One region of the Pandoraea sp. NPDC090278 genome, then DNA from elsewhere that is predicted to be linked to it. Evidence: riboswitches for the same ligand, from Rfam matches in the RefSeq annotation. Region 1 holds a riboswitch; the other holds the start of a gene.
What was found. A riboswitch is a leader RNA that binds a small molecule or an ion and turns the genes downstream of it on or off. The one in region 1 is predicted to bind thiamine pyrophosphate.
Positions count from the first base shown of each region.

Region 1 (3,408 bases):
GTAACCCGGGGCGATGTCCGTGGTCAGCGGTCCGAGCGTGTAGAACGGGGCTTCGTCGCAGTACTCGAGCTGGAGATCCATGTTCTCCTTGATGAGCTGCATCGGCACGTGGCCCGGGCCTTCGATCATGACCTGCACGTCGTGCTTCCACGCGATTTGCGTGAGTTCGCCCAGCGTCTTGAGTTCGGAGAGTTGCGCTTCGTCGTTGGCGTCGTAGATCGAGCCGGGACGCAGACCATCACCCAGCGAGAACGCGACGTCATACGCCTTCATGATTTCGCAGATCTCTTCGAAGTGCGTGTACAGGAAGCTTTCCTTGTGATGCGCGAGGCACCACTTGGCCATGATCGAGCCACCGCGGCTGACGATACCCGTCATGCGGTTAGCCGTCATCGGCACATACGCGAGACGCACACCGGCGTGGATCGTGAAGTAGTCGACGCCTTGCTCGGCCTGCTCGATGAGCGTGTCGCGGAACATTTCCCACGTCAGATCTTCGGCCTTGCCGTTGACCTTTTCGAGCGCCTGATAGATCGGCACCGTGCCGATCGGCACCGGGCTGTTACGCAGAATCCACTCGCGCGTTTCGTGAATGTGCTTGCCGGTCGACAGATCCATGACCGTGTCGCCGCCCCAGCGGATCGCCCACGTCATCTTGTCCACTTCTTCGCCGATCGACGACGTCACGGCCGAGTTGCCGATGTTCGCGTTGATCTTCACGAGGAAGTTGCGGCCGATGATCATCGGCTCGGATTCCGGGTGGTTGATGTTGTTCGGGATGATGGCGCGCCCGCGTGCGATCTCGTCGCGCACGAATTCCGGCGTGATTTGCTCGGGGAGGCTGGCACCGAAATGCTGTCCCGGATGCTGGCGCGAGAGCAGCTTCGCGAGACGCTCGCCCTGCGGACCGGCGGCGCGCACGCTTTCGATGTATTCCTGACGACGCAGGTTTTCACGAATCGCGATGTATTCCATTTCGGGCGTGATGATGCCCTGACGCGCGTAGTGCATCTGCGTCACGTTCTTGCCCGCCTTGGCGCGGCGCGGCGTGCGATGCAGGCCCGGGAAACGCAGGTCAGCGGTGGCGCTGTCGTTAGCGCGCTCAAGGCCGTAGGCCGAGGACAGGCCCGGCAGGGCTTCGGTGTCGCCGCGCTCTTCGATCCACTTCGCGCGCAGCGCGGGCAGGCCGGAGCGGATGTCGATGGTCGCGTTCGGATCGGTGTACGGGCCCGAGCAGTCGTAGACGTAGATCGGCGGATTCTTCTCGCCGCCGAAGCTCGTGGGCGTGTCGGCTTGCGAGATTTCGCGCATCGGGACCTGAATGTCCGGGCGCGAGCCTTCGACGTAGATCTTGCGGGAATTGGGCAGCGGTGCGATCGCAGCTTCGTCCACGCGCGCGTTGGCTGAGAGGAACTTCGGATTGGCGTTCATGCAATGTCTCCTGGCGGGGCACGTGTTGACGCCGACAATTTCGGCGCAAAGCGGCTCAGGAGCATGAACGGGGGCGAGGAATTTCTACGCTCCCTGCGCTGGCATTATCCAGATCAGGTTCTAAGGGTATTTCTCACCCACAACTCACGTTGCAGGACCCCTGCGCTTAGCTTTGCGGCAACGATACACCGACACGCGGGGCAAAACAAGCACGATGTGTCCCGAAAAACGTGAACTGAAAATGGTGCGGTGCGACATATCGATGGGCGCGTCAACCGTCCTGCGCCACCCGCACTTCGCGTTGAAAGTCGCGCGGCATCAGACGTAGCGCATCGCGGAAAAAGCGACGGTCGGGCGGCGGCAGCATCGGCAGTACACGACCGAGTGATTGCGCAGCGTGGAATGCCTGTGGCGAGTCGCCGTCCTGATGCAGCGCGAACCACAGCATTTCGAACCACAGGTTGGCGAGCTGCAATGGCTCGAAGCGCACGCGTCCTTCCTCGTGGTCGGCGAGCGTGGTGGCCACGACATCCGTCCAACGCAGGAAACCCTTGGCGCGGGAGAAGGGCGCGCCGAATGGCTGGACGGCATCGAGAAAGGCGTCGACCGCGAGGGGCGTACTCGCGCGCAGCGTCTCCAGATCGGGATCGCGTCGCACCGGCACAGCACCGCGTGCAATGCGCAGCAGGAACACCGTATTCCAGACGGAATTCCCGCCCACGCCGAAGCGATCGCAAATCCACTCTGATAAACCGATCCATCGCAATGCCTGACGCTGGACTTCGGCCGCCGCAAGTCGCCTGCCCGGATCGATCAGTGCCCCTTGCCAGAACAGCCAGAGCGACAGACCGATGTTGGCGGCGACGTGCTGGGCCAGCTCGATGGAGTCGGCTTCGAACGCCGCTTGCAGGGCGTCCGAGAAGGCGGCCAGCGCGTCGGCGGCGGATTGCGCACGGGCAGGCATCGGACCATTGCGCGCGGCGTGCGATTTGTGCAGCAATGCCTGGAGATTACGGCTTTCAAAGCGGATGCGCGGGTTGTAGACGAGGCACGGGGCGAGCGACGCGTCGTCGCTGATGCGTTGCAGATGCGCGAACGCGCCCGGCTCGTCACGCAATGCGTAGGCCTGCCATGCCTGCACGATCCAGTGCATGGCGCGTAACGTCGGCGAGCCGGGCTGGCTCGCACCGAAGGTGGCCGCGAGCGTGGCTAACGTCTGCTTCGTACGCGCGGCGTCTCCCATGCGACGCCACACGATGGTCTCGGCAAGCAGCGCAATGCCACGCTGTACGTCGTCCACGGCACACACTTGCGCCGCATGGAACGACGGGATCGCGCCCGTGCGCTGACGTCTGGCTTCGCTTTGCGTCGAAGGCGGCGACGGCGCGAAGAACACGCCGTCCTGCATGTCGCGCTTGCCGAGCGTCAGGTGATGCCAGAACGCAATGTCCTGCATGACGTAATCGAGCGCGGGTGGCTGGGCGTCGGGCGTGCTGTCCTGCGGCAGACCGAGAAACGCGGCGATAGCGCGGCGCGGATCGGCAGGGGTCGTGTCGCCGATGGCGACCTTGATGCGCGACATCTCGTGCGCGGCGAGCCAGAAGGGGCCTTTTCCACGTCCGCGTGTCGGCAGCAGACGCACGTCGGCTTGACGGTCGTCGCCCCAGCCGACCGCGACGCCCCATCGCGCAAAGTCCGAAAACGCGCGACTGATGAGCATGCGCAGATCACCCCCGAGGCCTGCCTGACCGAAGCGGATCTTCAGCGACGCAAGCGTCACCGGCGACGCCTCGAAATGCGCCGCGTAATAGACGCGCATCAGCAACCACAGGCTTTGGTATCGCACCGGCTGACCGTCGATTTTCTGCGGCGCGTCGAGTCGCACGACGAGTGCGGGAGCGAGCGACGGCTCGGTGGTGTCGTTCATGTTGACTGAGTGACTCGGGCAGCAAGCTTGGCAGGGACCGGCGACGCGCG
Region 1 covers NZ_JBIVYJ010000007.1:137,485-140,892, reverse strand. Annotated here, with positions in the region: gene thiC (phosphomethylpyrimidine synthase ThiC) at 1-1,431, opposite strand, end outside; TPP riboswitch at 1,505-1,603, opposite strand; gene ACIQWO_RS23525 (hypothetical protein) at 1,703-3,358, opposite strand.

Region 2 (3,408 bases), on a different contig from region 1:
TGCTGCCGCCATGATCGGAAAGACGATGGCGATCTGCGCGTAGATCGAGTTCGCGAAGATCAGGCGTTTCGTCACGACCATGATCTGCCACCAGTTGTCGCGCACCGCGCCGAACGCTGACTTTAGTCGCGACAACTCCGCGCCTTCGCCACGATAGAGCGCGACCTGCTCAGCGGATTCACGCAGCCGCACCAGCAGAAAACGAAAGTCGGCTTCGACCTGTTGCTGCCGGTAGCTGAGTCCGACGAGCGGGCGGCCGACCTTGAAGATCAGGAACGAGCCGACGATGGCGTACAGCGCCGCGACCCACACCATGTAGCCCGGAATCGTCACATTCATGCCTGCCAGCGCGAAGGACACCGCGCCCGAGATCGTCCACAGAATCGTGATGAAGGAGAACAGCGAGACGAGCGTCGTCAACAGATCGAGCGACAGCGCGAGCGACGAATTGACGAGCGTGCGGATGTCTTCGGAAATACGCTGATCGGGGTTGTCGGCGAGGTGATCGCGCTCGATGCGGTAGTAGGCGCGATGGGCGAACCACTTCGTGAGGTTCGCGTCCGTCACCCACTGTCGCCAGCGGATCTCCAGCATCTGACGGAAGTAAGTGCGAAACGTCGCGATGATGATGAAGCTGAATGCCAGCACCGCAAATTCGACGAGCGACGACTTGAAGACCGGCCAGTTGCGCTTGTCGAGCGCGTCGTAAAAGCTGGCGTTCCACGCGTTGAGCCGCACGTTGATGAACACGACGGCAAGGTTCAGGGCGATCACGAGCGCAAGCAAGCGTCGGCCCTCCCAACGCTTCTCCGAGACCCAGTAGGGACGGATCAGTTGCCAGGCGGTGGGATGTTTGGGTGGTTTGGGCGGCGGTGCGGCGGTGTCGCCCGAGGGGTGCGGGGCGAGTGGCGTGTGGGTCGGCGTGTTGGCCATGATCGTCGGGCGGCGCGGCCGCAGTGGGGCAACGTTGTTATCTATACGTTTCGCACATATGGCCCATTTGACCGCAGTTCCCGATGGTGCGTTGCACGATTTGCGTCCTGAGCCGCGCGTGACGGGGATTTTCAGTTTACGGACCGTTACAAGCGGCCCGAATCAGGGGCTGAGGATCTCAAAAAACGAGACGCGACGAGCGTGCAATCGCCCGGGAAGCCAGCTTGCACGGGCGTCGGCATCTATGTTGTAATGGCTGCGGGCGAAACAGGGGTGCTCCGTAACTGGCGTAGTCACGTCAAAGAAGTCACGGGGCTGAGAGAGACCCTTTGCACCCGACCCGGGTAATACCGGCGTGGGAAGTTTCCGACTCCTCCATTGGGGTAAGGTGGCCATCACCGTTTCGTCCTTTTGCTTTCATGAGGAAAGGGCCCCATGCGTTGCCTTCCACAACATTCTTCGTATTCCCCTGAGTGCCTGCGCGCCGTGATGGCTTGCGCGGCAATGTGCGTATGAGCGCGACGGCTGCTATTTCTACGTCGCGTCCTGACATTGCCGTGCTGGGCGGCGGGCTGTCCGGCCGTCTGCTGGCGTGGCAACTGATTCGCGCAGGCGCGCGCGTCGCGCTGTACGAGCGGGGCGATGCCGATGGCTCGTCCGCTGCTGGCTGGGTCGCTGCCGCCATGCTCGCGCCACTGGCCGAGGCCGCCGTGGCCGAGCCGAGCATCGTCGAGATGGGCGCGGTCGGACTTGAGCGCTGGCCCGCGCTGATCGACGGCCTTCCCGAACACGTCTTCTTCCAACGCAACGGCACGCTGGTCGTGTGGCATCAGCCCGACCGCGCCGAGGCCGTGATGTTCGATCGTCGGATGCGCGCGAATGCGCCGCCCGAACTGCTGCGTGGCGGCGTCGAACGGATTTCCGGCGCACAACTGAAGGATGTGGAGCCGGCGCTCGCGGGACGTTTCCAGGAAAGCTGGCTGCTGCCGAACGAAGGGCAGCTCGACAACCGTCAGTTGTTGCGTGCGCTGGCCGCAGGCCTTGCGAAGGCGGGTGCGGACCTGCACTGGAACACGGAAATTGCCGAGGGCGCATATCCGGATGCCGGTCTGGTCATCGACTGTCGCGGACTGGGCGCGCGCGAAGCGCTCACTCAACTGCGCGGTGTGCGTGGCGAGGTTGTGCGCATTCACGCGCCGGGGATCGGTCTGCGTCGCCCGGTGCGCTTGCTGCACCCGCGCTATCCGATCTACATCGCGCCCAAGGAAAACGATCTGTACGTGATCGGGGCGACCGAACTCGAATCGGAAGACATGTCGCCGATGACCGTGCGCTCGGCGCTCGAACTGCTCTCGGCGGCGCACTCGCTGAACCCGGCGTTCGGCGAAGCGCGCATTGTCGAGCTGAACGTCAATTGCCGCCCGGCGCTGCCCGACCATCTGCCGCGCGTGCAGTGGGACGGCGCACGGTTGCTGCGCGTGAACGGTCTGTACCGTCACGGCTATCTGCTCGCCCCGGCGGTCACCGGCGAGGCGTGCGCACTGGCGCAGGCATTGATGCAAACGAAGGACGCGCCGTCGGGATCGGCGGACGCGTTCGACTGGGAGACGTGGCGAGCCAGCCGGCCGTGGCCGGACCTGTTTCGTCAGGCATGAGAGGAAGCGGTAGTCAATGGACATCCATATCAATCAACAGATGCTGAGCGTGGCCGATACGGCGACGCTGGCCGAGGCGCTCGCCGCCTACGGCGCCAAGCCGCCTTTCGCGGCGGCGATCAACGGGCAATTCGTGCCCAAGACGCAGTACGCCGCGCGCACGCTCGCGCAGGGCGACAAGATCGATGTCGTGCAACCGGTGGCCGGAGGCTGAAATGAACGCATTCACCGAATCGAACAACGTGGCGGCCAGCAGCACGCGTGACGCGCTCACGCTCTACGACACCCGCTTCGGCAGCCGCTTTTTGCTCGGCACGGCGCGTTATCCGTCGCTGCAAGCGCTGAACGATTCCATCGACGCGGCGCGCCCGGGCATGGTGACGGTGGCATTGCGCCGTCAACTCTCGGGCACCGGGGCGCAAGCGTCGGAAGGTCATTTCTGGGACACGCTGCGCCGCCTTGCGGTGCCGGTGCTGCCCAATACGGCGGGCTGCCATTCGGTGCAGGAAGCGGTGACGACGGCGCAAATGGCGCGCGAAGTCTTCGAGACCGACTGGATCAAGCTCGAACTCATCGGCGACGACTACACGCTTCAGCCCGATCCGTTCGGTCTGGTGACGGCCGCCGAGCAACTGATTCGCGAGGGCTTCAAGGTCCTGCCGTACTGCACGGAAGATCTGGTGCTGTGCCGTCGACTGCTCGACGTCGGCTGTCAGGCGCTGATGCCGTGGGGTGCGCCGATCGGCACCGGCAAGGGCGTGATCAATCCGTACGGTCTGCGTCTGTTGCGTGATCGTCTGCCGGATACGCCGCTGATCGT
Region 2 covers NZ_JBIVYJ010000008.1:106,815-110,222, forward strand. Annotated here, with positions in the region: gene ACIQWO_RS24715 (ABC transporter ATP-binding protein/permease) at 1-933, opposite strand, end outside; TPP riboswitch at 1,193-1,312, shown strand; gene ACIQWO_RS24720 (FAD-dependent oxidoreductase) at 1,446-2,588, shown strand; gene thiS (sulfur carrier protein ThiS) at 2,605-2,802, shown strand; gene ACIQWO_RS24730 (thiazole synthase) at 2,804-3,408, shown strand, end outside.
Region 2: another riboswitch for thiamine pyrophosphate. It lies ahead of ACIQWO_RS24720 (FAD-dependent oxidoreductase); the one in region 1 lies ahead of thiC (phosphomethylpyrimidine synthase ThiC).